3 regions of the Methylorubrum populi genome follow, and region 3 is predicted to be linked to each of the others. Evidence: predicted binding sites of a transcription regulator. Region 3 holds the regulator's gene; each other region holds the start of a gene.
What was found. The regulator PhoB, encoded in region 3, activates phosphate uptake and scavenging genes when phosphate is short. The targets are predictions, from matches to a motif close to TGTCATNNANCTGTCAT.
Positions count from the first base shown of each region.

Region 1 (9,848 bases), 870 kb from region 3:
GGAGCCGGTCAGGGCACCGTCGGCCCCCTCGGCCTGCAGCCGCACGGCGAGGCCGCCATCCTGGTTGGCGTTCGCGCGCCCGTCATTGGCGCTGCCGTTGCCGACCTCGGCGGAGGTGAAGGTCAGGCGCACCTGCCCGGCGGCGGCGGCCGAGACATCGACGCGGTCGCTGCCCTCGCCGAGATTGATCTGGTCGGCGCCGTCGGTGCTGACGTCGAACAGGGCGGTGTCGCTGCCCGCGCCACCGGTGACGGTGTCGTTGCCGAGGCCGCCGCGCAGCACGTCGTTGCCGAGGCCGCCGATCAGGGTGTCGTTGCCGCCGCGCCCGTCGATGACGTCGTTGCCCGCGAGCCCGTCCAGCGTCTCGCCGGCATCGGTGCCGATCAGGTTGTCGTTGCCGGTGGTCACCGCCGTGGCGCCGAGGCGGGTGGCCCCCAGCAGGTAGTTGCCGAGCTCGGCCTCGTCCGTGTAGGCGCGCCCGCTGCCGACCACCTGACCCTGCGCGTTGGTGAAGGAGTCGGTCTGGTCGGCGAGCTGCTTGAGCTGGGCCGATCCGGCGCCTGCGGCGAAGAGCGGAATGATCTGGTTCGAGTGGCTGCCCGAGAAGAACAGGCCCTCCGGCACGCCGTCGCCGTTCCGGTCGGGCTGGACCGGCTGGTAGGGAATGGTGGCCCCCTCGGGACCGAAGAACAGGTGGTCGTGGTCGGCGGTGACGATGAGCAGGGTGTCCTCGAAGGTCGCCCGGCTCGTCGGCGAGTTGATGTAGTCGACGACCGTCTTCACCGCGTTGTTGAAGTCGATGTATTCCTCGATCATCCGACCGCGATTGTTCGCGTGCATGGCGCGATCGACGGCGCCGCCCTCGATCATCAGGTAGAGACCGTCCGGATCGGCGTTCAGCTTGTTGAGGGCGGCGAGCGACAGCTCGGACAGCGTGGCCGAGGATTCGAGGCGCGGCACGCTGAAGGGGATCTCGGTGCCGTTCGGCGGCGCCTCCCCCGAGCGGTTGAAGTTGCTGCTGGTGAACGCCTTCGAGATCATCGCCAGGCGCTCGGCCGTCGGCGCGCCGGTGCCGGCGGCCTGGATCGCGGCGCGGTCCTGCAGCAGGTTCCAGCTCGCCCCGTCCTGCGAGCGGTAGGTGTCGGCCTTCAGGCCGTTCCAGAGGTCGGCGCCGATCCAGGTGTTGTCCGGCGCGGTGCGCAGGCGCCCGTTATCGTCGTAATCCGGGTTGCCGGTGCCGGCGATCACGTCGAGCGTGCCGCTCCCGAACATCTCCCGGGCGATCTGGTTGGCGTTCGAGCGGGCGATGTTGTGGGCGCCGCCCGTCGCCGAGGGCGTCGCGTCGCTGAACTGCACGGTGGTGACGACACCGGTCGCCTTGCCCTGCTGCTTGGCGAGTTCCGCGATCGAGAACAGGTCCGCGCCGTTGCCGTCGACGTCGATGGCGTTGTTGTAGGTCTTGCCGCCGGTGGCGATGGACGAGGCGGTGTTGCCCGAATCGGGATAGGTGTTGCGGTTCCACTCGTAGCCCGCGAAGGCGCGGGGCTGGCCGTTCGGGTCGAGGCCCGCGACGCGGGTGAAATCGTAGTTCTTGGCCGGGTCGTAGACCACCGTCGGGTTCTGGGCGAGGCCGGTCTCGCCGGGAACGGGGGTGGTGCGGTTGTCGAGCGGGTAGACCGACTGCGCGGTGGCGGTGAAGCTGGGTCCGTCGGCAATCAGCACCTTGCCGGCCGCGCCCGCCCGCGGATCGCCGTTCGCGAGACCGTTCAAGTAAAGACGGGTTGCCTCGAGTGTATTGAAGCCCGCACCGTCTGCGATCATCACGATCACATTCTTGATGGGACCGGCAGTCGAGGCCATTTTCATCTCCAGCGATTTTATTGTCATTCCTGCAGACAACCCGATGCCTGCAGTCCGAGACGTGCCTTTCGGGCAAGCGCGACACGCCTACGGTCCTTCGCTGGAATGCGCTGAGACCGATGACAAGCGCATGACAAAAAAGTCAAAACAAGCCGGCTAATACTGTAATTTTCTCAGGTTTCAAATTTTCGCCCGCGCCAATTCAAATATCGGGCGACGCACCCCAGACGAAGGCGCCGTTGCTCGTCTGATCCGATGCGCCGAACGGGTCGGACGGGTCGGGTGCCTGGGGGGCCCGGAGGGCGGATCGCAGGTCACGCCCGCGCCCGCTTCGAGGCCGATCGCTTCGTCGCCCCCTCCCCGCGCCTCGCGATCGCCGCGCTTGCGGGACATCCAAACCCGCGATCACGAAAGGATCGGGCACGCCCGGACTCAACGAAAAAGCCCCGGCTCTCGCGAGCCGGGGCTTTTCTCGTCCGCCTTATCCGTCCGCGAACCGCGGACGGGCGATCGTTGCCGGAAGGCCTACTCGGCCGCGGCCGGGGGCAGCTCGCTGAGCTCGGCGGCGTTGGCCGCGTTCTCGGCGGAGCGCTGCTGCAGGATCAAGCTGTCGCGGCGGCGCGCGATGGAGCGGATATCCGCCGCGAGCGAACCGGTGCCGGCCGGGATGAGCGAGCCGACGATGACGTTCTCCTTCAGTCCCTCCAGGGTGTCGACCTTGCCGTTGACCGCCGCCTCGGTGAGGACGCGGGTGGTCTCCTGGAACGAAGCCGCCGAGATGAACGACTTCGTCTGCAGCGACGCCTTGGTGATGCCGAGCAGGACCGGAACGCCCTGGATCGGCTTCTTGCCCTCGGCGAGCAGCTTCTCGTTGTACTCGGCCAGCTCCGTCCGGTCGATCTGGTCGCCGGTGAGGATGTCCGAGTCGCCGCCGTCGGTGATCTCCACCTTCTGCAGCATCTGCCGGACGATGACCTCGATGTGCTTGTCGTTGATCGACACGCCCTGGAGCCGGTAGACCTCCTGGATCTCGTTGACGAGGTAGGCGGCCAACTCCTCCACGCCCTTGATCGCCAGGATGTCGTGCGGCGCCGGGTTGCCGTCGACGATGTAGTCGCCGAGCTCGACCACGTCCCCGTCCTGCAAGTGGATGTGCTTGCCCTTCGGGATCAGGTACTCGACCGCCTCCGAACCGTCGTGCGGCGTCAGCGTCAGGCGACGCTTGTTCTTGTAATCGCGGCCGAAGGCGATCGTGCCCGACTTCTCGGCGATGATCGCCGCGTCCTTCGGACGACGCGCCTCGAACAGCTCCGCCACCCGCGGCAGACCGCCGGTGATGTCGCGGGTCTTGGCGGACTCCGTCGAGACGCGGGCCAGCACGTCGCCGGCCTTCACCTTCGCCCCCGGATCGAGACCGATGATGGCATCGACCGGCAGGAAGTAGCGGGCATCCGAGCCGCGGGCGAGCTTCACCGGCTTGCCGTCCTGATCCAGCACGAGCATGGCCGGCTTCAGGTCGGAGGTGCGGGCCGAGCCGCGCCAGTCAATGACGACGCGCTTGGCGATGCCGGTCGACTCGTCGGTGGTCTCCGTGATGGACTGGCCATCGTAGAGATCCTCGTAGCCAACGATGCCGTCCACCTCGGCGACGATCGGACGGGTATAGGGATCCCACTCGGCGATCCGCTGCCCGCGCTTGATCGTGTCGCCCTCGTCCACGCGAACCTTGGCGCCGTACTGCAGGCGGTGGACCGCCCGCTCGGTGCCGTCCGGCCCGACGATCACCACCGCGACCGAGCGGCCGGTGGCGATGAGGTCGCCGTCCGAGTTCTTGGCGAGCGAACGGTTGCGGATCCTGATCGTGCCTTCGAAGCTCGACTCGATGAAGGACGAATCCGCGATCTGCGCCGCGCCGCCGATGTGGAAGGTGCGCATGGTGAGCTGGGTGCCCGGCTCGCCGATCGACTGCGCCGCGATGACGCCGACGGCCTCGCCCATGTTGACGGGCGTGCCGCGGGCGAGGTCGCGCCCGTAGCAGGTGGCGCAGACGCCGCTCTTGGTCTGGCAGACCAGCACCGAGCGGATCTTCACCTCCTGGATGCCGGCGGCGTTGATCGCCGGCAGATGCTTCTCCTCGATCGTCTCGCCGGTCTTGACGATGACGGTCCCGTCCTGGGCCACCAGATCCTCGGCCGTGGCGCGGCCCAGGATGCGGATGGCGAGCGGGGCGACGACCTGGCCGGCATCGATGATGGCGCGCATCTTGATGCCGTTGGTCGTGCCGCAATCCGTCTCGCGGATGACGGCATCCTGCGCCACGTCGACGAGGCGGCGGGTCAGGTAGCCCGAGTTCGCGGTCTTCAGCGCCGTGTCCGCGAGGCCCTTACGGGCGCCGTGGGTGGAGTTGAAGTACTCGAGAACGTCGAGGCCTTCCTTGAAGTTCGAGATGATCGGGGTCTCGATGATCTCGCCCGACGGCTTGGCCATGAGGCCGCGCATCGCCGCGAGCTGCTTCATCTGCGCGGGCGAACCACGGGCGCCCGAGTGGCTCATCATGTAGATCGAGTTGACCTGCTTGTCGGCTCCCTTGTCGTCCTTCTGGACGGCGGAGATCCGGCCCATCATCTCGGCGGCGAGCTTGTCCGAGCACTTGGCCCAGGCGTCGACGACCTTGTTGTACTTCTCGCCCTGGGTGATCAGGCCGTCGTTGTACTGCTGCTCGTAATCCTTCACGAGCGCGCGGGTGTCGTCGACGATCGACCACTTGTTCTCCGGCACGACCATGTCGTCCTTGCCGAACGAGATGCCGGCGCGGAAGGCGTGGCTGAAGCCCAGCGCCATGATGCGGTCGCAGAAGATCACCGACTCCTTCTGACCGCAATGGCGGTAGACGGTGTCGATCATCGCCGAGATTTCCTTCTTGGTCATCAGCTTGTTGACGACGTCGAAGGGCACCTTCGGGTGCAGCGGCAGCACGCCGGACAGGATCACGCGACCGGGCGTCGTGTCGTAGATCTTCGACACGGGCTCGCCGTCCGGCCCGAGGCCGCGCCAGCGCCACTTGATCTTCGAGTGCAGCGAAACGGTCTTGGCCGCGAGCGCGTGCTCGAGCTGACCGATATCGCCGAACACGCCCTGCATCGGGTTGTTCTTGTCGTCAGCCTTGTGCTCGCCGACCGCGCCGTCGGCGACGATCGAGAGGTAGTAGAGGCCGAGCACGATGTCCTGCGACGGCACGATGATCGGCTGGCCGTTGGCCGGGTGCAGGATGTTGTTGGTCGACATCATCAGGACGCGCGCTTCCAGCTGAGCCTCGAGGCTCAGGGGAACGTGCACGGCCATCTGGTCGCCGTCGAAGTCGGCGTTGAACGCGGCGCAGACCAGCGGGTGGAGCTGGATCGCCTTGCCCTCGATCAGCTTCGGCTCGAAGGCCTGGATGCCGAGGCGGTGGAGCGTCGGCGCGCGGTTCAGCATCACCGGATGCTCGCGGATCACCTCATCGAGGATATCCCAGACTTCGGGCTTCTCCTTCTCGACGAGTTTTTTCGCCTGCTTGACGGTGGCCGAGAAACCCTTGGCATCGAGGCGCGCGTAGATGAACGGCTTGAACAGCTCCAGCGCCATCTTCTTCGGCAGGCCGCACTGGTGCAGCTTCAGCTCCGGACCGACGACGATGACCGAGCGGCCCGAATAGTCGACGCGCTTGCCGAGCAGGTTCTGGCGGAAGCGGCCCTGCTTGCCCTTCAGCATGTCGGCGAGCGACTTCAGCGGTCGCTTGTTGGCACCCGTGATGACGCGGCCGCGGCGGCCGTTGTCGAACAGCGCGTCGACCGCCTCCTGAAGCATGCGCTTCTCGTTGCGGATGATGATGTCCGGCGCGCGCAGCTCGATCAGCCGCTTAAGGCGGTTGTTGCGGTTGATGACGCGGCGGTAGAGGTCGTTCAGGTCGGAGGTCGCGAAGCGGCCGCCGTCCAGCGGGACCAGCGGGCGCAGGTCCGGCGGGATGACGGGCACGACCGTCAGGATCATCCACTCGGGCTTGTTGCCCGATTGCTGGAACGCCTCGATGATCTTGAGGCGCTTCATCAGCTTCTTCGGCTTCAGCTCGGAGGTCGTCGTCGCGATCTCCTCCTTGAGCGAGGTCGCGATACCCTCGAGGTCGAGTTCCTGCAGGATGCGCCGGATCGCCTCGGCGCCGATCATCGCCGTGAACGAATCCTCGCCGTACTCCTCCTGCGCGCGCAGGTACTCCTCCTCCGACAGGAGCTGACGCTCCTTGAGGGGGGTGAGGCCCGGCTCGATGACGACGTAGGATTCGAAGTACAGGATCCGCTCAAGGTCCTTGAGCGCCATGTCGAGCAGCAGGCCGATGCGGCTCGGCAGCGACTTCAGGAACCAGATATGGGCGACGGGGGCGGCCAGCTCGATATGGCCCATGCGGTCGCGCCGGACGCGCGCGAGGGTGACCTCGACGCCGCACTTCTCGCAGATGACGCCCTTGTACTTCATGCGCTTGTACTTGCCGCACAAGCACTCGTAGTCCTTGATCGGCCCGAAGATGCGCGCGCAGAACAGGCCGTCGCGCTCGGGCTTGAAGGTGCGGTAGTTGATCGTCTCCGGCTTCTTGATCTCGCCGTAGGACCACGAGAGAATTTTTTCCGGCGACGAGATCGAGATCTTGATCTGGTCGAAGCTCTGCGGCTGGGCCTGCTGATTGAAAAGGTTCATGACCTCTTGGTTCATGATCCGCTCCTTGCTCGCCGGGTGCCCCGCGCCTGGGCCGTCCCGGCTTCATCCTCATGGCGCCGCGCTCTGCCGGAGCGCCGCTGGCCGTCTTGGGTCTTCGGAAGGCCCCGCCCCTTCCCGCTCGACCGCGGCGGCGCCTCGGGAGAAGCGCCGCCGCGGGAGGTGATGGTGGTTGTTACTCGGCGGCGTCGGCCGGCGGCTCGATCTGGTCGTTGGCCGCCTGCTGCTGCTTGGAGTTCGTCAGCTCGACGTTGAGGCCGAGCGAGCGCATCTCCTTCACGAGCACGTTGAAGCTCTCGGGGATGCCGGCCTCGAAGGTGTCGTCGCCGCGGACGATCGCCTCGTAGACCTTGGTGCGGCCGGCCACGTCGTCCGACTTCACCGTGAGCATCTCCTGCAGCGTGTAGGCCGCGCCGTAGGCCTCCAGCGCCCAGACCTCCATCTCACCGAAGCGCTGGCCGCCGAACTGCGCCTTGCCGCCCAGGGGCTGCTGGGTGACGAGCGAGTACGGACCGATCGAGCGCGCGTGGATCTTGTCGTCCACGAGGTGGTGCAGCTTCAGCATGTAGATGTAGCCCATGGTGACCTTGCGGTCGAAGGGCTCGCCGGTCCGCCCGTCGTAGAGCGTCGACTGCGCCGAGCGGTCGAGCCCGGCCATCTCCAGCATCGTCTCGATGTCGGCTTCCTTGGCACCGTTGAACACGGGGGTCGCCATCGGCACGCCGCGGCGGACGTTGTTGCCGGCCTCCGCCAGATCCTCGTCCGACAGGCCTTCCAGCTCGGCGGGGGAGTAGATCGCCTTCATCTCCTCCTTGAGCGGGTTGATGTCCTGCGTCTTCAGATAGGCATCGACCGCCTTCGAGACCTTGCGACCCAAGCCCGCAGCCGCCCAGCCGAGGTGGGTCTCGAGGATCTGACCGACATTCATGCGCGAGGGCACGCCGAGCGGGTTGAGCACGATGTCGGCATGCGTGCCGTCCTCGAGGAACGGCATGTCCTCGATCGGCACGATGCGCGACACGACACCCTTGTTGCCGTGGCGGCCGGCCATCTTGTCGCCGGGCTGGATCTTGCGCTTCACCGCCACGAAGACCTTGACCATCTTCATGACGCCGGGCGGAAGCTCGTCGCCGCGCTGCAGCTTCTCGACCTTGTCGAGGAAGCGCTGCTCGAGGCGCTTCTTCGACTCGTCGTACTGCTTCTGCATCGCCTCGATCTCCGTCATCAGACGGTCGTCGACGACGGCGAACTGCCACCATTGCGAGCGGGGATACTCGCTGATGATCTCACGGGTCAGCGTGGTGTCCTTGCGGAAGCCCTTCGGCCCGGCGATCGGCGACTGGCCGATCAGAACCTCGGCGAGACGCGCATAGGTGTTGCGGTCGAGGATGGTCTGCTCGTCGTCGCGGTCCTTGGCGAGACGCTCGATCTCCTCACGCTCGATCGCCTGGGCGCGCTCATCCTTGTCGACGCCGTGGCGGTTGAACACCCGGACCTCGACGATCGTGCCGGTCACGCCCGGGGGGACCCGGAGCGAGGTGTCGCGCACGTCGGACGCCTTCTCGCCGAAGATGGCGCGCAGGAGCTTCTCCTCCGGCGTCATCGGGCTCTCGCCCTTCGGCGTGATCTTGCCGACGAGGATGTCGCCGGCATGGACCTCGGCGCCGATATAGACGATGCCGGCCTCGTCGAGGTTCTTGAGCGCCTCTTCCGAGACGTTCGGGATGTCGCGGGTGATTTCCTCCGGACCCAGCTTGGTGTCGCGGGCCATCACCTCGAATTCCTCGATGTGGATCGAGGTGAACACGTCATCCTTCACGATCCGCTCGGAGAGCAGGATCGAGTCCTCGAAGTTGTAGCCGTTCCAGGGCATGAACGCGACGAGCACGTTGCGGCCGAGCGCGAGCTCGCCGAACTCGGTCGAGGGACCGTCGGCGATGATCTCGCCCTTCTTCACCGGCTCGCCGACGCGCACCAGCGGCTTCTGCGTGATGCAGGTCGACTGGTTCGAGCGCTGGAACTTCTGCAGGCGGTAGATGTCGACGCCGGGCTTGGTCGGGTCGGTCTCCTCCGTGGCGCGGATGACGATACGGGTGGCGTCCACCTGATCGACGATGCCGGAGCGGCGGGCGGCGATGGCGGCGCCGGAATCGCGGGCGACCACGGCCTCCATGCCGGTGCCGACGAAGGGCGCGTCGGCGCGAACCAGCGGCACCGCCTGGCGCTGCATGTTCGAGCCCATCAGCGCACGGTTGGCGTCGTCGTTCTCGAGGAACGGGATCAGCGCGGCTGCGACCGACACGAGCTGCTTCGGGGACACGTCCATGAGATCGACGCGGTCGGGGGCGACCACGATGACCTCACCGGCGCGGCGGCAGACGACGAGGTCGTCCGTCAGCTTGCGGTTCTCGTCCATGCCGGCATTGGCCTGGGCGACGTAGTACTTCGCCTCCTCCATGGCGGAGAGGTAGGCGACCTCGTCGGTCACCACGCCGTCCTTCACCCGGCGGAACGGGGTCTCGATGAAGCCGTACTTGTTCACGCGGGCGAAGGTCGCCAGCGAGTTGATCAGGCCGATATTCGGGCCTTCCGGCGTCTCGATCGGGCAGATGCGGCCGTAATGGGTCGGGTGCACGTCGCGCACCTCGAAGCCGGCGCGCTCGCGGGTCAGACCGCCCGGGCCGAGCGCCGAGAGGCGGCGCTTGTGCGTCACTTCCGACAGCGGGTTGGTCTGGTCCATGAACTGCGAGAGCTGCGACGAGCCGAAGAACTCGCGCACCGCCGCCGCGGCGGGCTTCGCGTTGATGAGGTCCTGCGGCATCACCGTGTCGATATCGACCGAGGACATGCGCTCCTTGATGGCGCGCTCCATCCGCAGGAGACCCAGGCGGTACTGGTTCTCCATCAGCTCGCCGACCGAGCGGACGCGGCGGTTGCCAAGGTGGTCGATGTCGTCGATCTCGCCCTTGCCGTCGCGCAGGTCCACCAGCGCCTTGACGACCGCGAGCATGTCCTCGCGGCGCAGCGTGCGCACGGTGTCGGCGGCGTCGAGGTCGAGGCGCATGTTCATCTTCACGCGGCCGACCGCGGAGAGGTCGTAGCGCTCGGCGTCGAAGAACAGCGAGTGGAACATCGCCTCCGCGGTGTCGAGCGTCGGCGGCTCGCCGGGGCGCATGACGCGGTAGATGTCGAACAGCGCGCCCTCGCGGCCGGAATTCTTGTCCACGGCCAGCGTGTTGCGG
Region 1 is NZ_AP014809.1:4,647,019-4,656,866, reverse strand. Features, by position in the region: gene MPPM_RS21545 (alkaline phosphatase) at 1-1,860, opposite strand, end outside; gene rpoC (DNA-directed RNA polymerase subunit beta') at 2,386-6,603, opposite strand; gene rpoB (DNA-directed RNA polymerase subunit beta) at 6,782-9,848, opposite strand, start outside.
Region 1: a site for PhoB is predicted at 1,980-1,996, ahead of MPPM_RS21545 (alkaline phosphatase). Genes of this name have one in related genera too.

Region 2 (9,848 bases), 2.2 Mb from region 3:
CGCCTGCGGCAGCAGTTCGAGGCCGATCGCGCCAGCGGTGAAGATGAGGTGGGCGCCCTTGATCACCTCCGAGCGCGAGGCGTCGTCCGGGGTCTCGGCGGCGGTGACGTTCACCTTGAAGCGCTTGTTCACGGAATCGGCCGCGGCCTGCGCCTTGTCGAGCTTGCGCCCGCACAGCACGACCTCGGCGCCCTCGCCGGCGAGCAGCGCCGCCGAGCGCATGCCGACCGGGCCGGTGCCCGCGAGCACCACGGCCTTCTTGCCCTTGACCGAGCCGCCCGCCGCCTTGACGACGAGTGCCACGCCCGCCGCGGCGGTGGTGTTGGAGCCGTTCGAATCCAGCATGCAGGAGACGCGGAACGGGCCGAAGAAGCGCTTCTTCACCGCCGCGAACACCCGCTCGCCGGCCGCCATGTCGCCGCCGCCGACGAAGATCGCCGTCGACTGCTTCTCCTTGCCGCCGCGGGTGTAGATCGTGCCGTCGACATAGGCGCCGACGTTCTCGGGCGTGACGTTGCCGTAGCCGGTGATGTGGTCGGCACCGCCGTCGTAGCCGACGACGACGTCGAACACGCTCGGCGTGGGATCGGTGTCGAACTGGAAGAGCAGCTTCTTGGACATGGTTCCTCTGGCCGGTTGGTCATGGACCGCGGTGACGGATCACGCGGCGCCTCTGCATGGAGGATGAGCCCAGGGCCGTGCAGCCCCGGTCGTCCTCGCCCCTTAGATTCTTTTCGTGACGCGGCCCCGTTCCGAGGCCGGCGCGCCTTACGCTTCGACGACGTTCTGCGGCTTGCCCGCGACGAAGGCCTCGACGTTGTCCACGAGCTGGTCGGCGAGGATCTGCATCGCCTCCTTGCTCGCCCAGGCCACGTGGGGGGTGACGATCAGGTTCGGCAGGTCGGCCTCGCACAGGATGTTGCCGTCCTTCGGGGGCTCCTGGGCCACCACGTCGAAGCCGGCGCCGCCGATGGTGCCGTCCTTGAGCGCCTGGAGAAGGGCCGCCTCGTCCACGAGCCCGCCGCGGGCCGTGTTGATGAGGATCGCCGACTTCTTCATCTTCTTGAGCTGCTCGGCCCCGATCATGTTCTTGGTGTCGGGGGTGAGCGGCACGTGCAGCGTGATGACGTCGGACTGGGTCAGGATCGTCTCGAGATCGACGAGGCCGTCCTGCGGGAACACGTCGTAGGCCAGCACCTTCATGCCCAGCGCCTCGGCCCGCTTGGCGATCGACTTGCCGAGCGCGCCGTAGCCGATGATGCCGAGCGTCGAGCCGGCGATGTCGTAGATCGGATAGTCGAAGTAGCAGAACTGCTTCGACTTGTTCCAATCGCCCCGGCGCACCGAGTTGGCGTAGGGCACGATCGCCCGGCGCAGGGCGAACATCAGGCCGACCACGTGCTCGGGCACGGTGTTGAAGGCGTAGTTGCGGATGTTGACGGTCGTGATGCCCTGGGTCTTGGCCGCGGCCTTGTCGACGACGTCCGTGCCCGTGGCGGCCACCGCGATCAGCTTCAGGTCGGGAAGCTGCTTCAGCGTGTCGGCGCGCATCGGCACCTTGTTGATGATCGCGATCTCGGCGCCCTGAAGGCGCTCCACGATCTCTTCCGGCGTCCAGGTCGACTCGTATTCCTTGTACTCGTGCGGGAAGTTGAATTCGCGCACCGTCGCGTCGAGCGACTCGCGATCGAGGAAGACGACTTTCTTTGTCATTCTGGACCCCTTCCGGATCGACCGGCGGGCGTAACGCCGGCCCCGTTTCCTCACCTGCTTCGACGCGTTTCCCCTGCCACGGCCAGCCGGCCGTGGCAGGGGGCGCCGTTCTTATATTGAGCGGAAGCGGCGCCGTTGGAACCGGCGCCGCTCACCAAAATCAGGACTTCGAGAGGGGGTTCTCACGCAGGTAGCTGGAGGCCGCGGCCACGCCCGAGCCCGGAGTCACCTTTACGCCGTTGTCGAGGAGCGACATCTCGGCACCGGCGATGGCGCCGAGCAGGGACAGCTCGTTCAGGTCACCGACATGGCCGATGCGGAACACCTTGCCCGCGACCTGAGACAGGCCGGCGCCGAGCGCGAGGTTGTAGCGCACATAGGCGTGCTTGATGATCTTGGCCGCGTCCACACCCTCGGGCGCCAGGATGGCGGTGACGGTGTCGGAGTTCCACTCCGGCGACTTGGCGCAGGTCTTCAAGCCCCAGGCCGCGACGGCCTGGCGGGTCGCCTCGCCGAGCACGGCGTGGCGGTGATAGACGTTCTCCAGGCCTTCCTCGAACAGGCAGGCGAGCGCCTCGCGCAGGCCGTAGAGCAGCGGCAGCGGCGGGGTGTAGGGGAAGTAGCCGGCCGGGTTCTGCTTCTTGTGGTCTTCCCAATCGAAGTAGACGCGGGCGAGCCGGTCGTTGCGGCCGGACGAGCCCTCGGCGGCCTTGAGCGCCTTCTGGCTGACGCAGATCACGCCGAGGCCGGCGGGCAGCATCAGGCCCTTCTGGGAACCGGCGATGGCGCAGTCGACCTTCCACTCGTCGGCGTAGAACGGCAGCGAGCCGATCGAGGACACGCCGTCGACGAACAGCATGGCCGGGTGGCCGGCGGCGTCGATCGCCTTGCGCACGGCACCGATATTCGAGGTCACGCCGGTCGCGGTCTCGTTGTGGACCACCATGACCGCCTTGATCTCATGGTTTTTGTCGGCGCGCAGGGCCTCCTCGATCTTCTCGGGCTTGGCGCCGGTGCCCCACTCCTCCTCCTGGACGATCACGTCGAGGCCGAGGCGCTGGGCCATGTCGATCCAGAGGTGGCTGAACTGGCCGTAGCGCGAGGTCAGCACCTTGTCGCCGCGGGCGAGCGTGTTGGTCAGCGCCGATTCCCAGATGCCGGTGCCGGAGGCCGGGAACAGGAAGATCGTGCCCTCGGTCGAGCCGAACACCTTCTTGGTGTCCTCGAACAGCGGCTTGGTCAGCGCGGGGAAGTCGACCGAGCGATGATCCTCGGACTGCACCATCATGGCGCGCATCACCCGGTCCGGGATGTTGGTCGGGCCAGGAACGAACAGGTGGTTGCGTCCCGGACGTCTCGTTGCCGCCATGAAAGTTTCCTCCAATTACATCGTTCTGGACGGACCAGCCGTTAAGGCCGCGATCCCGTCCGATCCTGGTGGCGGGCACAAGCCCGCCGCGAAACGTCGTACGGCCTCCCCGCACCGCGCACGAAAAGGCCTCGCGCGGGCCGGGGCCCTATCCCTGCCATGTCGGATCGTTGACCGTCCCGGAGCGGCGAAGCGGCCGTCATGCCGCCCGCGTCGCGGCGCGTGCAGCCACGCCGGTCGCCTCCAGAGGACCGAACCCTCGTTGCGTCAGCCCAGCGCCGCATTCAAGCGCGCTCCTGCTGATTGTCCAGCGCTCCCATCCGTCCCGGCCATTCCCACACCGCTCGGGGGGCGTTTTGCCGCGCGCATCGAAGCACGCGCGGCGGATGACCTTGGCCGCCGTTATGCCTCCCCCGCCTGGGAATGGAAAACGGAAAAAACTGAACTGAAAAACAAAAAGATTTTCGCATGCACGGCCCGCGGACCGGGTCTGCGGCCGGCCGGGTCCGGCGTGGCAGACGGGCAACTCGGCGGCCGCACCGCCACACGACGAGGCGCACGGCCGTCATCAAACTGAGATCGGAATGCGATTTGGCTCTCCTCCGTCGCGATGCGGTTGTGAGAAGCCGGAGGCGCCCGTGTCCCAAGATCCGGAATCGACCATCCGCGTTCGGACGCTGTTTCTGTCCGATCTGCATCTCGGCACCAAGGGCTGCCAGGCGGCCCTGCTGCTCGACTTCCTGCGCGACGTCGATGCCGACACGATCTACCTCGTCGGCGACATCGTCGACGGTTGGCAGCTCCGCTCCGGCTGGTACTGGCCGCAGGCGCACAACGACGTGGTGCAGAAACTGCTGCGCAAGGTGCGCAAGGGCGCGCATGTCGTCTACGTGCCCGGCAACCACGACGAGTTCCTGCGCAACTATATCGGCACGACCTTCGGCGGCATCGAGATCGCCGACAGCCGGGTCCATGTCGCGGCCGACGGCAAGCGCTACCTCGTCATCCACGGTGATCAGTTCGACATGGTGGTGCGCCACTCCAAATGGCTCGCGCATCTCGGCGACTGGGCCTACACCACGGCGCTCACCGTCAACACGGTGGTCAACCGGGTGCGCCGCCGCCTCGGGCTCGCCTACTGGTCGCTCTCGGCCTGGGCCAAGCTCAAGGTGAAGAACGCGGTCAACTTCATCGGCCAGTTCGAGACCTTCCTGGCGAGCGAGGCCCGGCGCCAGGGCGCGGACGGGGTGATCTGCGGCCACATCCACCACGCGGCCCACCGCGAGGTCGAGGGGCTGACCTACCTCAATACCGGCGACTGGGTGGAATCCTGCACCGGCATCGTCGAGCATTACGACGGCCGGATGGAGGTGCTGCACTACCCCACCATGCTGCGCGAGCGCCGCGCCGCGGAGACGTTCGAGCCCGAGATCCGCCGCGCCGTCGCCTGAGCCGAGCGATGACATCCCCCAAGAGGCCGGAATGAGGCTGCTGCTCGCCACCGATGCGTGGCACCCGCAGGTCAACGGCGTGGTGCGCTCCGTGGAGCGCATGGCCGAGGCCGCCGCCGGCCTCGGCGTCGAGCCGCTGATGCTGACGCCGGCCGACTTCGCCTCCCTGCCGATGCCGGGCTATTCCGAGATCCGGCTTTCCCTCGTGACCCGCGGGCGGGTGCTCGCGCGCTGGAAGCGGCTCGCGCCGAGCCATGTCCACATCGCGACCGAGGGGCCGATCGGCCACGCGGTGCGCGCCGCCTGCCTGTCGCTGAACCAGCCCTTCACCACGAGCTACCACACCCGCTTTCCCGAATACCTCGCCGCCCGCGCCCCCGTGCCCGAGGCCTGGAGCTACGCGTGGCTGCGCCGCTTCCACGCGGCGGCGAGCGGTACGATGGTGAGCACGCCCTCCCTCGAACGGGAATTGGCGGGACGCGGCTTCACCCGCCTGATGCGCTGGACCCGGGGCGTCGACACCGACCTGTTCCGCCCCCGCGGCGAGGACGCCAGGGCACAGCTCTTTCCCGACCTGCCCCGCCCGATCTTCCTCTCGGTCGGGCGGCTGGCGGTGGAGAAGAATCTCGCCGCCTTCCTCGCCCTCGACCTGCCGGGCTCCAAGGTGGTGGTCGGCGACGGGCCGGACCGGGCCCGGCTCCAGGCGCTGGCGCCCGAGGCGCATTTCCTCGGCGCGCTCACCGGCGAGGCGCTGGCGCGGGTCTATGCCAGCGCCGACGTCTTCCTGTTCCCGAGCCTCACCGACACCTTCGGCATCGTGCTGCTCGAAGCCCTGGCCTCGGGCCTGCCGGTGGCAGCGTTCCCCGTCACCGGGCCCCTCGACGTCATCGGCGGCACCGGCGCGGGTGCCCTCGACACCGACCTGCGCAGGGCCGCCCTCGCGGCGCTCACGATTCCGCGCGAGCGCTGCCGGGCGGAGGCCCTGCGCTACACCTGGGCCGAGAGCGCGCGGCAATTCTACGACAACATCGAGACCGCGCACGCGCTGGGTCCGACCCCGCGCTCCCCGCACCGGGCGAGCAGCGGCGCGCTGCCCCGCCCGGCTGATCCATTTCCGCCACGGCCGGGCTCGTCCGCGCCGTTCTCGCCCCCGCCGGGATGACCGACGGCCGCGGGGATGCGAGGATCGGCGCCATGCCGCCCCGCTCGAAATCCGAAAAAGCCCCGCGCCCGTTCGATCCGGCCCTCGCCGCACGCTACCCGGCGGTCATCGGCTGCGACGAGGTCGGGCGCGGCGCCCTGTGTGGGCCGGTGATGGTGGCGGCGGTCTGGTTCGACCCCCTCGCCTTTCCCCCCGAAATCCTGGCCCGGCTCGACGACAGCAAGCGCCTCGACCGCGCCACGCGCGAAGCCCTGACGCCGCTGATCCGGGCGCATGCGCGGGTCTCGCTCGCGGCGGGCTCGCGGGCGCTGGTGGATCGGGTGAACGTGCGGGCCGCGACTCTCGACGCCATGCGCCGGGCGGTGGCGGGCCTCGGACTCGACGCGACCGTGCTGGTGGACGGGCGCGACGCGATCCCCGGCCTGACCCAGCCCTGCCGCGCCGTGATCGGCGGCGACCGCCTCGTGCCGCAGATCGCCGCCGCCTCCATCGTCGCCAAGACCCTTCGCGACGCGATCATGCGGCGCCTCGCCCCGCGCCATCCGGACTATGCCTGGGACCGCAATGCCGGCTACGGCACCGCCGCCCACCTCGCCGGGTTGACGGCGCGAGGGCGCAGCCCGCACCACCGGGTGAGTTTTACGGGACGCTTCGCGGCCGCGGGTGTCGTCTCGACCGGGTGACGCCCCCGCTTGAACCGGCCGCACGCCGTCGAGCCCCCGTCGGCAGGCGGGATTCCCGTCGGCCGAGGAGCCGTCAGAACAGGGCGAGCTGGTCCCCCGCGCGCGGCGGCACGCGAAACAGCTCCGTCGTCTGGCGGACCGGCTCCTCCGGAAAGCCGAGCCGCCGCTTGGCCAGGGCGAAGCGGCGGCGGATCAGATCGGCATAGGGGCCCTGGCCGATCATGCGGGTGCCGAAGGCGGCGTCGTAGGTCTTGCCGCCGCGGGCCCCGCTCAGCAGCGAGAAGACGTGCGCCTTGCGTCCCGGATAATGCTCGCTGAACCAGTCGCCGACGAGGTCGTCGAGTTCGTGCGGCAGGCGCAGCAGCACGTAGCCGGCCTCCCGCGCCCCCGCCGTCCGGGCCGCTTCCAGGATCGCCTCGATCTCGTGGTCGTTGAGCGAGGGGATGACGGGGGCGGTCAGCACCATCACCGGCACGCCCGCCTCGCTCAGGGCGCGGATCGCCTCCAAGCGCTTGCGCGGATGCGGCGCGCGCGGCTCCATGCGGCGGGCCAGATCCGGGTCGAGGGTGGTGACCGAGATCGCCACCTTCACGAGCCCCTGCGCCGCCATCGCCGCGAGGAGGTCGCGGTCGCGCAGGATCAGGTTCGACTTGGTGACGATGCCGACCGGGTGGCGGAAGCGGGCCAGCACCTCCAGCACGGCGCGGGTGATGCCGTGGCTGCGCTCGATCGGCTGGTAGGGATCGGTCGCGGTGCCAAGCGCGATGGTCCGCGGCCGGTAGCCGGGGGCCGACAATTCGCGCTCCAGAAGAGCGGCCGCGTCGGGTTTCGAGAACAGCCGCGTCTCGAAATCGAGCCCGGGCGAGAGGCCGACATAGCCGTGGTTCGGCCGGGCGAAGCAGTAGATGCAGCCGTGCTCGCAGCCGCGATACGGGTTGATCGAGCGGTCGAACGAGATGTCCGGCGAGGCGTTGCGGGTGATGATGTGGCGGGCGCGCTCGGGCATCACATCGGTGCGCCGCGGGCGTTCCGCCTCCTCCGGCCAGCCGTCGTCGAAGGTCTCGCGCCGGGTCGCCTCGAAGCGCCCGTCCGGATTGGTGGTTGCGCCGCGCCCGCGCCGCGCTTCGGGCGCGACCCGGGCCGCGTCATGCCGGGAGCCATCCGGCTTGCCGTCCAGCGGCTTTCGTCCGTCACCCACCCCCGACGCCCACCGTTTCCCGATCGTCCTACCGCTCGTCTTTTTAAGAACATATCAGGAACATGGGAAGCGGGAATGCACAAGTTTCATGCAAGGACTGGCTTTCACCGTCATTCCGGGCCGTCCGCGGGAACGGCCGCGCAACGAAGGCTTTGCGCGGGCACAAAATCGGTTATTCGCGCGGCATGATCTCCGGCCTCATCCACGTGGCACGATCCTCCGACCCGGTCGCGATCGAGTGCCTCGCCGACACGCTGAGCGCACTCGTCGCCGGCGTGGCGGCCGGACTCGTCGGCGATGCGGTGATCGTGACGGCGGATTCCTGCTCCGCCCTGGAGACGATGGCCGAGGGCAGCGGCGCCACGCTGGTGGTGCGACCGATGGGCGCCAATCCGTGGAGCGCGGGTGCGCGAGCCGCGCGGCGCGAGTGGCTGCTGTGCCTGGAGCCGGGCGACATCCCGGCGGAGGGATGGATCCGCAGCCTCGATCGCTTCGTCGGGACCGCCCGTCCGGACATGGCGCTCGGCCGGATGCGTCGCCCGCACACCGCCCTGCCAGCCCGGATCGCCGCGCGGGGCGAGAGCGTCGTGGGCGTGCGCAGCCCGCGACCGGGCGACGTGGTGCGGCGGGAGCGGCTGCTGGCCGGCCTGCCGTTCTCGCCCCGGCTCAAGGTGCGGATGCTGTCGGTCCGGCTCGACCGCAGCTGAGGGCACCGGACGACGGCCGCGGGCCTTTTGGAAAAAGACGATGCTCTCGGCAATCAGCCGACCCGGAACCACGGGGGCGCGGCGCGCATCAGCACCATCACCGCCGCGGCCGCGAGTGCCGCGCCCACGGTCATCTCGGCCGAATGCGCGTATCCGGCGCGCTCGAGGGCCATGGCGGCGGAAGCGATCGTCAGCGCGATGCCGGCGGGAACAAGATGCGTGGCAGAGGCGTTCATACCTCTCGCTCTACACGATCTCGCTTGCGCAGGGATGGTGTCGGCGCATCGCCAAGCCGACAAAATCGCGCGAGTCGGCGAGCCTGCCGCTGTTGGGCCCAAACGCGAAAGGCCGCCCCGTCGCCGGAGCGGCCTCGACACATCCATAAGAGGATGAAGCGGAAGGCTTACTTGATCTTGGCTTCCTTGAACTCGACGTGCTTGCGCGCGACCGGGTCATACTTCTTCATGACCATCTTCTCGGTCTGCGTGCGGGAGTTCTTCTTCGTGACGTAGAAGTAGCCCGTATCGGCGGTCGAGACGAGGCGGATCTTGACGGTAACGGCCTTGGCCATGGCTGGGCGCTCCTAAAGCGGGTCGAGGGGCGATTCGCTGGTGGCGCGCCAGCGCGGGCGAAACGCAAAAGGCCGGGAAGCCCCGGCCGAATTCCGGCGCGGTCAATGCCCGATGGGGCGCGCTTCGTCAAGCCGCGGACGGGCCGCGAGGCAAGCCGGCGCCCTCACCGCGGCGGGTAGGTGTGCCCGTCGGCCGGGAAGCGACCCGCCTGCACCTCGTCGGCGTAGGCACGCACGGCCTCCTCGATATGGGCGCGCAGCGAGCCGAAGCTCTTGACGAATCTCGGCACCCGGTCGCTCAGGCCCAGCATGTCCTCGAGCACGAGGATCTGCCCGTCGCAGGCGGCGGTCGCGCCGATGCCGATGGTCGCCGCGCGGATCGCGGGATCGGTGGCAATGGCCCGCGCCACCGGCTCGACGATGCCCTCCATGACGATGGAGAAGGCGCCCGCATCGCTGATCGCGCGGGCATCGGCCCGGAGGCGATCCTCGTCGCCGGCGCCGTGCCCCTGCACCTTGAAGCCGCCCATCGTGTTCACCGATTGGGGGGTGAGGCCGATATGGCCCATCACCGGCACGCCCCGCTCCGTCAGGAAGGCGACCGTCTCGGCGAAGCGCGCGCCGCCCTCCAGCTTGACCGCCCCGGCCCCCGTCTCCTTCAGGACGCGGGCGGCATTGAGGAAGGCCTGTTCGCGGCTCGCCTCGTAGGAGCCGAACGGCATGTCGACCACCACGAGCGCGCGCGAGGTACCGCGCATCACGGCCTGGGCCTGGAGAATCATCATCTCCAGGGTCACCGGCAGGGTCGATTCCATCCCGTGCATGACCATGCCGAGGGAATCACCCACCAGCACGAAGTCGCAATAGGCGTCGACGATGCGGGCGGTGTGGGCGTGGTAGGCGGTCAGCGCGATGATCTTGCGCCCCTCGGCCTTGCGCTTGATCAGATCGACCGCCTGGAGACGACGGGTTTGAACGACCTGCGACATGTCTC
Region 2 is NZ_AP014809.1:1,988,927-1,998,774, reverse strand. Features, by position in the region: gene MPPM_RS09185 (NADP-dependent methylenetetrahydromethanopterin/methylenetetrahydrofolate dehydrogenase) at 1-621, opposite strand, end outside; gene MPPM_RS09180 (D-2-hydroxyacid dehydrogenase) at 769-1,713, opposite strand; gene MPPM_RS09175 (aminotransferase class V-fold PLP-dependent enzyme) at 1,874-3,082, opposite strand; gene MPPM_RS09170 (UDP-2,3-diacylglucosamine diphosphatase) at 3,721-4,533, shown strand; gene MPPM_RS09165 (glycosyltransferase family 4 protein) at 4,565-5,695, shown strand; gene rnhB (ribonuclease HII) at 5,728-6,378, shown strand; gene MPPM_RS09155 (PA0069 family radical SAM protein) at 6,452-7,576, opposite strand; gene MPPM_RS09150 (glycosyltransferase family protein) at 7,762-8,283, shown strand; gene MPPM_RS09145 (hypothetical protein) at 8,337-8,519, opposite strand; gene rpmG (50S ribosomal protein L33) at 8,687-8,854, opposite strand; gene panB (3-methyl-2-oxobutanoate hydroxymethyltransferase) at 9,019-9,843, opposite strand.
Region 2: a site for PhoB is predicted at 3,646-3,662, ahead of MPPM_RS09170 (UDP-2,3-diacylglucosamine diphosphatase). Genes of this name have one in related genera too.

Region 3 (9,848 bases):
TAGCGGGTCCTCCTCGCGCGATGTGTGCGGCTCCGTCACGCCGACGGTCTCCTCGAACTCTCTGATGTACCCGCTGCCGTTCCGGATCACGCGGGGGTCGAGTCCCTGAGGCAGAATCCGGGCCGAGCCCGTGTTAACGCCGACAAGGATCTGCTGGCCTAACGCTCAAGAGCCGCAAGCGGTCCCGTCCTCAGTGAAATTCCGTCTCGGCCGAGGCTGTCATGTCAGCGTCATGTGGCCGTCATAGAGGCGGCGCGTCGGCGCACTAGATGGCAGCAGTGTCGCAGCGAGGTCGGTCCCAAACCTCAGGATCGGCCCCGACGATGCGCCCGACACCCTACGGAGATGCTTGTGAAACCCTTCGCTTACGCCTTGGCGGTCGGCCTCGCCGCCGCTCAGCTCGCGACCTCGGCTGTAGCCGCCGACATCACCGGCGCCGGTGCCACCTTCCCCTTCCCCGTCTATTCGAAGTGGGCCGAAGCCTACCGCAAGGAGACCGGCACCGGTCTCAACTATCAGTCGATCGGCTCGGGCGGCGGCATCAAGCAGATCCAGGCCAAGACCGTTGACTTCGGCGCCACCGACGCGCCCCTCAAGCCGGCCCAGCTCGAGAAGGACGGCCTCATCCAGTTCCCCACCGTGATGGGCGGCGTGGTTCCAGTCGTCAACATCGCCGGCCTCGAGCCGGGCAAGCTCAAGTTGACGGGCGAGATCATTGCCGAGATCTACGCCGGCAAGATCCTGAAGTGGTCCGATCCGAAGATCGCCAAGCTCAACGACGGTCTCAAGCTGCCCGAGGCGAACATCACCCCGGTCTACCGTTCGGACGCCTCCGGCACGACCAACATCTTCACCACCTATCTCTCCTCGGTCTCCGAGCCTTGGAAGAAGGAGTTCGGCGCCGCCACGACCGTGAGCTGGCCGGTGGGTCAGGGCGGAAAGGGCAACGAGGGCGTCACCGCCACCGTCAAGCAGGTTCCGAATTCCATCGGCTACGTCGAGTCGGCCTATGCCAAGCAGAACAAGCTTGCCTACGCCCTGATCGAGAACAAGGCCGGCAAGTTCCCGCAGCCCGACGACAAGGCCTTCCAGGCCGCCGCCGCCAGCGCCGACTGGAAGTCGACCCCCGGTTTCGGCATCGCCCTGACCAACCAGGCCGGTGACGACGCGTGGCCGATCACGGCCGCCACCTTCATCCTGGTCTACAAGGAGCCTGCGGACGCGGCCAAGGCCGCCGACGTGCTCAAGTTCTTTGATTGGGCCTACAAGAACGGCGACAAGCTCGCGTCCGAGCTCGATTACGTGCCGCTGCCCGACAACGTCGTCGGCCTGATCCACGAAGAGTGGAAGACCGTGAAGAAGGACGGCAAGCCCGTCTTCGCCGGAAACTGAGTGTCGAGAAGAGCCCTCTCCCGCTCGGGAGGGGGCTCTTCTTGAAGTGATCCGCTCGCCTCGCGCGCGACGGCGCGCTACACGCTCCCCAGCCGAAGAGCCTCCGCGGATGACCGCCTTGACCCAGACCCTCGCCGTCGACCGCCAGACCGCGGTGGCCCGTATCGCTCCGAGCAAGGGCGCCGACCGTCTCTTCCAGGGGGCCGCCTATGCCTCTGCCCTGCTCGTGCTCTTCGTGCTGGCCGGAATCCTCGGTTCGATCATCTACGGAGCGTGGCCGGCCTTCTCGGAATTCGGCTTCGGCTTCCTCACCTCCAGCGCCTGGAACATCGGCACCGAGCAGTTCGGCGCCCTGCCCGCCGTCATCGGTACGGTCGCGGCGGCGATGCTGGCGCTGATCATCGGCGTGCCGATCTCGCTCGGCATCGCGGTCTACCTCACACAACTCTGCCCGGGCTGGGCGCGCAAGCCGGTCGCCATGACCATCGAGCTGCTCGCCTCGGTGCCCAGCATCATCTACGGCATGTGGGGCCTGTTCGTCTTCGCCCCGCTCTTCGCCCGCTTCGTGCAGGTGCCGGTCTCGAACCTCGTCGAGGGCATGCCGATCCTCGGCACGATCCTCTATGCCCGCATCCCCTCCGGCGTCGGCGTGCTCACCGCCGGCATCATCCTCGCCATCATGATCGTGCCCTTCGTGGCCTCGATCACCCGCGACATGCTCGACCAGATCCCGACCGTCCTGCGCGAGAGCGCCTACGGCATCGGTTGCACCACCTGGGAGGTCGTGCGCCACGTGCTCGTGCCGCAGGCCTCGGTGTCGATCATCGGCGCGATCATGCTCGGCCTCGGCCGGGCGCTGGGCGAGACCATGGCGGTCACCTTCGTGATCGGCAATGCCAACCGCCTTTCCGCCTCGATCTTCGATCCGGGCTCGACCATCGCCTCGCGCATCGCCAACGAGTTCAATGAGGCGGATGGGCTCCAGCTCTCTTCGCTGATGGCGCTCGGCTGCCTGCTCTTCATCATCACCTTCTTCGTGCTGATCATCGCCCGCCTGCTGGTGCGGCGCGCCAAGGTCGCCTGAGCCGAGCGGCCCGAGCGACACCGTACGAGATTGCCCGAGCCCAAGGGACGCCGAACATGGACGCCAGCAACCCGATCGCGACGGCCGGACGCGCGCCGACGGCCAGCCGCGTGCGCCCCGGCCGGCGGATCGCCGACCGCGTGCTGATCCTTGCCAGCACGATCGCCACTCTGCTCGGTATCGTCGTTCTCGGCTCGATCCTGCTCATGCTGATCGTCGAGGGCGTGAAGGGCTTCTCGCCCTCCCTGTTCACGGCGCCGACGCCGGGCCCGGGATCCGAGGGCGGCGGCATCGCCAACGCCATCCTCGGCAGCCTCGTGATGACGTTCCTCGGCATCCTCATCGCCACCCCGATCGGGCTGATGGCCGGCACCTTCCTGGCCGAGTACGGCCGGACCTCGAAGCTCGCCGACATCATCCGCTTCCTCAACGACGTGCTGCTCTCGGCGCCGTCGATCCTGATCGGCCTCTTCGTCTACACGCTGATGGTCCGGCCGATGGGCACCTATTCCGGCTGGGCCGGCGCGGTGGCGCTCGCCATCATCGCCACCCCCGTCATCGTGCGCACCACCGAGGACATGCTGCGCCTCGTCCCCGGGCCGATGCGCGAGGCCGGAGCGGCGCTCGGCGCCCCCCGCTCCCTGGTCATCCGCGCGGTGACCTGGCGCGCGGCGAGTGCGGGCATCGTCACCGGCATCATCCTGGCTCTGGCCCGCATCGCCGGCGAGACCGCGCCGCTCCTGTTCACGGCCCTCAACAACAACAGCTGGTTCAACGCGAACCTGCTCGGAGGCGTGCCGAACCTGCCGGTGATGATCTACCAGTTCGCCCTCTCGCCCTATCCGAACTGGCAGAGCCTCGCCTGGTCGGGCGCGCTTCTCATCACCGTCACCATCCTCGCCCTGTCGGTGGTGGCCCGCTTCGTGATCAAGGACCAGCGGCCGCGCTGAGCCTGCTGGGACAGACCTCCTACCGACGAGAGATCCGATGAGCGCCTCCCCCGCGATCCGAAGCCAGTTCGAGGGCCGCAGCCCGGCCGACGTCAAGGCGCCTGTGCGCATCGCCGTCAAGGACCTCAACTTCTACTACGGCAGCTTCCACGGCCTGAAGGACATCAACCTCGATTTCCGCGACCGGCAGGTCACGGCGCTGATCGGGCCGTCCGGCTGCGGGAAGTCGACGCTGCTGCGCACCTTCAACCGCATCTACAGCCTCTATCCGGAGCAGCGCGCCGAGGGCGAGATCCTACTCGACGGGCAGAATGTCCTCGACTCCAAGGTCGACCTCAACGAGCTGCGCTCGCGGGTCGGCATGGTGTTCCAGAAGCCGACGCCCTTCCCGATGTCGATCTACGACAACGTCGCCTTCGGTCTGCGCCTCTACGAGAAGCTGCCCAAGTCCGAGCTGGACGGGCGCGTCGAGGAGTCGCTGCGCAAGGCGGCGCTCTGGGACGAGGTCAAGGACAAGATGAAGCAGCCGGGCACCGGCCTCTCCGGCGGCCAGCAGCAGCGTCTCTGCATCGCCCGCACCGTGGCGCAGCGCCCGGAGGTGATCCTGTTCGACGAGCCGACCTCGGCCCTCGATCCGATCTCCACCGGCCGCATCGAGGAACTGATCGAGCAGCTGCGTACCGAGTTCACGATCGTTATCGTGACCCACAACATGCAGCAGGCCGCGCGCATCTCGCAGTTTACGGCGTTCATGTATCTCGGCGAGCTGATCGAGTTCGACGCGACCACGAAGATCTTCATGAACCCGGCCAAGCGGCAGACCCAGGACTACATCACCGGCCGCTTCGGTTAAGCCCGGTCGCGACTGCATAGCCGTCGCGACCCACCCCGCGTCCTCGTTTCGACGCTCTCTCTGGCGCCGTACCGGTGTCCACCTCGACGGGAGAGCGCTCTCGTCCGACTGCCTGATCGGGAAATTCGCGACATGGCCGAGCACATCGTCTCCTCCTACGACACCGACCTCGAGAACCTGCGCCGCTCGATCGCCGAGATGGGTGGCGTGGCCGAGAAGATGATGACGGACGCCACGGAGGCGCTGGTGCGCCGAGATACGACCCTGGCCCAGGCCGTGATCGTCGCCGACAAGCGCCTCGACACGCTTCAGCGCGAGATCGAGGAGCGCTCCGTGCTCCTCATCGCCCGGCGCCAGCCGCTCGCCATCGACCTGCGCGAGACCATCTCCGGTATCCGCGTCTCGGGTGACTTGGAGCGGATCGGCGATCTCGCGAAGAACATCGCCAAGCGCGTCGTCGCGATCAGCGATCAGGCGCAGCCGCAGAAGATCGTGCTCGGCGTCCAGCACATGAGCGACCTCGTGCAGGAACAGCTCAAGGACGTGCTCGACGCCTATGCCAGCCGCGACGTGACCGCCGCTCGCGAGGTGTGGGAGCGCGACAGCGCCATCGACGCGCTTTACAATTCGCTGTTCCGCGAACTCCTGACTTACATGATGGAGGATCCGCGCAACATCTCGTTCTGCACGCACCTCCTGTTCTGCGCCAAGAATGTGGAGCGCATCGGCGACCACACCACCAACGTCGCCGAGACGATCGAGTACCTCGTGACCGGTGAGACGCCGGCCGGCGAGCGGCCCAAGAACGACGCTTCGAACTATGCGACGGTGACGCCCGGCGCCTGACGCCGAAAGGCGCTCGGGACGCGAGAGGCGTCCGACAGACGCTTCCGGCGGGTCACTTGAGGGACTCGGCCGGGCGCGAGTATGGAAAGACGGACGATGACGAGTGCGCGCATCCTGATCGTCGAGGACGAGGAATCGCTGACGACGCTGCTGCGCTACAACCTCGAGGCGGAAGGCTTCGCGGTCGATGTCGCGGTCCGCGGCGACGAGGCGGATCTGCGCCTGCACGAGATGACGCCCGATCTCGTCCTGCTCGACTGGATGGTGCCGGGGCTCTCGGGGATCGAGCTGTGCCGGCGCATCCGGGCGCGGCGCGAGACCGAGCGGCTGCCGGTCATCATGCTGACCGCACGGGGCGAGGAAGCCGACCGCGTCCGTGGCCTGTCGACGGGGGCCGACGACTATGTCGTCAAGCCATTCTCCGTGCCGGAACTGCTCGCGCGCGTGCGCGCCCTGCTGCGCCGCGCTAAGCCCGCCCACGTCGCCGACATGCTGGTGGCCGGAGATATCGAGCTCGACCGCGTCAGCCATCGCATCCGCCGCCAGGGCCGCGAGATCCATCTCGGGCCGACCGAATTCAAGCTGCTCGAATATCTGATGCAGAGCCCTGGCCGGGTTTTCTCCCGGGAGCAATTGCTCGACGGCGTCTGGGGCCACGACGTCTACATCGACGAGCGCACGGTCGACGTCCATGTCGGTCGCCTGCGCAAGGCGATCAACCGCCCACGCCAGAGCGACCCGATCCGCACCGTGCGCGGCTCGGGCTATTCATTCGACGAGATGTTTGCGGGAGCGGAGTGATCTGCGTCCGCTCGCTCGGAACGGGCACCCTTATTTCGCCCCGCGCGGGCGGCTCACCCGGATAATGTGGCCGGCGATGACCGATGAGGGCATCCGACGCCATCGCGGCGCGTCGCGCCTGAAGACGGCAACGCCTGCAGGCGGGCCAGCACGGCGCGACGACGGCCTCAAGGCCGTCGATCCGTCTCCCCGCGCGGGCCGATAAACAGTGGCGCGGTCCTCGCAGAAGCCGCGCCGACCTACGCGATCTCAGCGGAAGCCGGCGACGCGGCGGTCGCGCTTGCGCTCCGCCGCCGGCTGATAGGCGACTTGCGCATGCTGGGTGCAGTAGGGCAGACCCGTGATTGCCCGGGCGCCGCAGAAGCGGAATTCCGGTGAGGTCGGATCGCCCATCGGCCAGCGGCACATGGAGTCGCGCAGGTCCATGATGGTGACCCGCTCTGAGACGGCGAGCGCCACCGGCTCCGGTGCGGGCGCGGGCGGCAGCGGAAAGTCCGGTGCGGGACGGTGCGCCACGATTGCGGGCGGCTCGGGAAGCGTCGGCTCCTCGACCACCACCGACGCGATCTCGACTTCGGCGGCCAGATCATCCTTGCGCCGCCCCTGGGCCGAGGCCGGGCCGATCGGTTTGACGCGGCCGGCAAGACCCAAACGGTGGACCTTGCCGATGACGGCGTTACGGGAGACGCCGCCGATCTGGAGGGCGATCTGGCTGGCGCTCAAGCCATCATCCCACAAGCGACGAAGCAGCTCGACGCGTTCATCCGTCCAGCTCGGGACCGCTTCCGTCATTGCCCCCTCCACGTCGAAACGTCCTTTTGTACGCAAAACCGACCGACCGCGCGGCACCATAGCCGCGCGGAGCGACAGCAAACCTCGCCAGGACCCGCAATCCGGCCCTGCACATGTCGGTTAACAGACGCCAAAACTCCGGTTGGCGACGCTGTGGAGACTACAAGACAGCTCGGCCGCGGAGCAAGGGTCACCGTGTTTCAAAGGCCGGTTTCCACCGCCAATCCGACTTTCGCATCGATGGTCCGGACCCGCTTCGGCGCCGTCGCGATCCAGCCGGCAGAAATCCGTCAACGCATTGCGTAAAATTGCTCTTTTCCGGATGCTTCGATCGTCCGAGCGCTGCGGCGGCGGGCCTTTCGAGCGGCCGCAGAGGCCGTGAGAGCGCGCCGGTGCCTCCCTGGGCAGCCGCCGAAAAAGATTGTCGGGGCCGGGGTGATCACTATGTGTCGATCGTCATCTGCGGGCCCGACGCCTGTGGACAAGCACTCTTGAGCGGATTTGGGAGATCGCATGCGACTGCGCCTCGCGCCGGCCCTGTTCCTTCTCGCCGCCCTGCCCGGCTCCGCGCTCGCCGCGGGGCCGACCGCTCCGGTCCCGGATATGTCCGCGATCCGGCTGACCAATCATCGGGCGGTCTACGATCTGTCGCTGGCGCGCTCGACGGGCACGCGGGCGGTCGAGGGCGTCCGCGGGCGCATCGTCATCGATTTCTCGGGCGATGCCTGCCGCGGCTACACCATGCAGACGCGCCAAGTGACGATGATCGAATCCGGCGAGTCCGGTGACCGAACCTCCGATCTGCGCAGCACGACCTTCGAGAACGGCGACGGCAGGAATTTCCGCTTCCGCACCACGACCATCCTCAACAACGCACCGTCGCCGGCGGTGGACGGAACGGCCGAGGCGGCCGACGCCCTCAAGGTGAAGCTGAAGGAGCCCAAGCGCGACCAGTTCCAGACAGAGGGAACGGTGCTGTTCCCGATCCACCACATGATGCGCCTGATCGAGGCGGCCAAGGCGGGCGAGACCACCGTCGCGGCCAAGGTGTTCGACGGCTCCGACGACGGGCGCAAGGTCTACGACACGCTGGCGATCATTGGTCGCCCCAATGCGTCACCCGCCGCCGACACGGAGCGCGATAAGCCGCTGCGCGAGAGCGACCACGCCGGCATGCGGCGCTGGCCGGTCACACTGAGCTACTTCACCCCCGGCGAGGGCGAGCGCACGCCGATCTACACCCTCACCTTCGACCTCTACGAGGACGGGGTGAGCGGACGGCTGCACCTCGATTACGGGGACTTCGCCATCGACGGCAACCTGACGAGGCTCGACCTCGCCAAGGCCGATGCGAAGGCCGAGGCGGCCTGCCGGAAGTAGCACCCGGCCGCGCGGTAGGCGCGCCGGCGGACGCGGCCGACCACTCGATCGACTGGATCGAGCCGTCATCGACGGACGTTCTTGCTCCCTCAGTCCCGAGCGGCGACGGACGCATGTCGAGACAGGGCAGACCTGAGGCGGAGGCTGCGGCGCCTGCCTACGACGACCGCCGCCGTTCCGGTTCTCCGGTGAAGGCGAGACCGCGCTGGATCGCGGTGCTGCCGAATTTTTCGCGCAGCCGGTCGAGCGCCGCCTCCCGGCGGGCGACACGCTCGATGCCCTGGTCGGCGAGGTCGCCGCGGTCGGCGTGGATCGCGCCGCACAGATCGCTGCCGCCGATGCCGATCAGCCGGAAGGCGGTGCCGTCGCAGGCCGCCCGTAGCATCGGCTCGCCCGCGTGGAACAGCCGGTCCGCGAGCTGCGTCGGCTTGAGGCCGCCGCGGGTGCGGGTGCGCAGCCGGAACCGGGCATCCTTGAGCTTCAGCGTGACGCTGCCGGCGGCGAGCTCCGACCGCTTCAGCCGCGCCGAGACCTTCTCGCACAATCGCCACAGGATCGGCCGCAGATCCTCGAACCGGGCGAGATCGGTCGCGAAGGTCGTCTCAGCCGAGACACTCTTGGCCTCGCGGCTCGGACGCACTGGCCGCCGATCCCGGCCGGCCGCGAGGTCGATCAGGCGTGACGCCTCGCGGCCGAGCGCGGTCTGGAGCCGGGCCGGGTCGGCCCGCAACACGTCGCCGACGCGATAGATGTTGAGCGAGGCGAGGCGATTGCGGGCGCTCTCGCCGATGCCGGGCAGGATGCCGACGGGCTTGTCGGCGAGGAAGGCGGCGGCCTCCTCGCCGGCGATGATCGAGAAGCCGCGGGGCTTGTCGAGGTCGGAGGCGATCTTGGCCAGGAACTTGTTGGCGGACAGCCCGACCGACACGGTGATGCCGATCTCCGCTTCGACCCGCGCGGCGAAGCGGGCCAGCGTCAGCGCCGGGCTCGTGCCGTGCAGCCGCTCGGTGCCGGCGAGGTCGAGGAAGGCCTCGTCGATGGAGACGGGTTCGACCAGCGGCGTCAGCGCCAGCATCATCGCCCGCACCTCGCGCCCGACGCGGGCGTACTTCTCCATGTCGGGGCGCAGCACGGTGGCATCGGGGCAGCGCTTGAGCGCCTCGAACATCGGCATGGCCGAGCGCACGCCGGAGATTCGCGCGAGGTAGCAGGCGGTGGAGACGACGCCGCGGCGGCCCCCGCCGATGATGAGCGGCCTGTCCCCCAGGGAAGGGTCGTCACGCTTCTCGATCGCCGCGTAGAAGGCGTCGCAATCGACATGGGCGATGCTGAGGGCGTCGCGGGCCGGGTGGGCGAGCAGGCGCGGCGAGCCGCAGCCGCGGCAGCGCAGGGCGCCCTCGGCTTGCATCGTCAGGCAATCGCGGCAGAAGGGTCTCACATCGAAAACCTTGCCCGGCCTTCCGGGCTTTCGCGGGCGAGACAGGTTGTACGAATGTCCGGGGCCGCCGACCAGGGTTCTCCCGCGCGCCATCCCAAGCCGAATCACGATCGGTCTGCGGTCCGCGTCCTCGTGCTCGGCGGCACGACCGAGGCCAGCACGCTCGTCACTCGGCTCGCCGGCGAGACGGATTTCGCGGTGACGCTCTCGCTCGCCGGCCGCACCGCCGCGCCGCGGCCCGAGCCGGTGCCGATGCGTGTCGGCGGTTTCGGTGGTGCCGACGGGCTGGCCCGATGGATCGCCGAAAATGGC
Region 3 is NZ_AP014809.1:5,513,085-5,522,932, forward strand. Features, by position in the region: gene MPPM_RS25680 (hypothetical protein) at 1-39, opposite strand, end outside; gene pstS (phosphate ABC transporter substrate-binding protein PstS) at 352-1,392, shown strand; gene pstC (phosphate ABC transporter permease subunit PstC) at 1,502-2,476, shown strand; gene pstA (phosphate ABC transporter permease PstA) at 2,533-3,426, shown strand; gene pstB (phosphate ABC transporter ATP-binding protein PstB) at 3,464-4,279, shown strand; gene phoU (phosphate signaling complex protein PhoU) at 4,412-5,125, shown strand; gene phoB (phosphate regulon transcriptional regulator PhoB) at 5,222-5,926, shown strand; gene MPPM_RS25715 (GcrA family cell cycle regulator) at 6,176-6,718, opposite strand; gene MPPM_RS25720 (cell envelope integrity EipB family protein) at 7,232-8,098, shown strand; gene MPPM_RS25725 (DNA polymerase IV) at 8,256-9,536, opposite strand; gene MPPM_RS25730 (cobalt-precorrin-6A reductase) at 9,591-9,848, shown strand, end outside.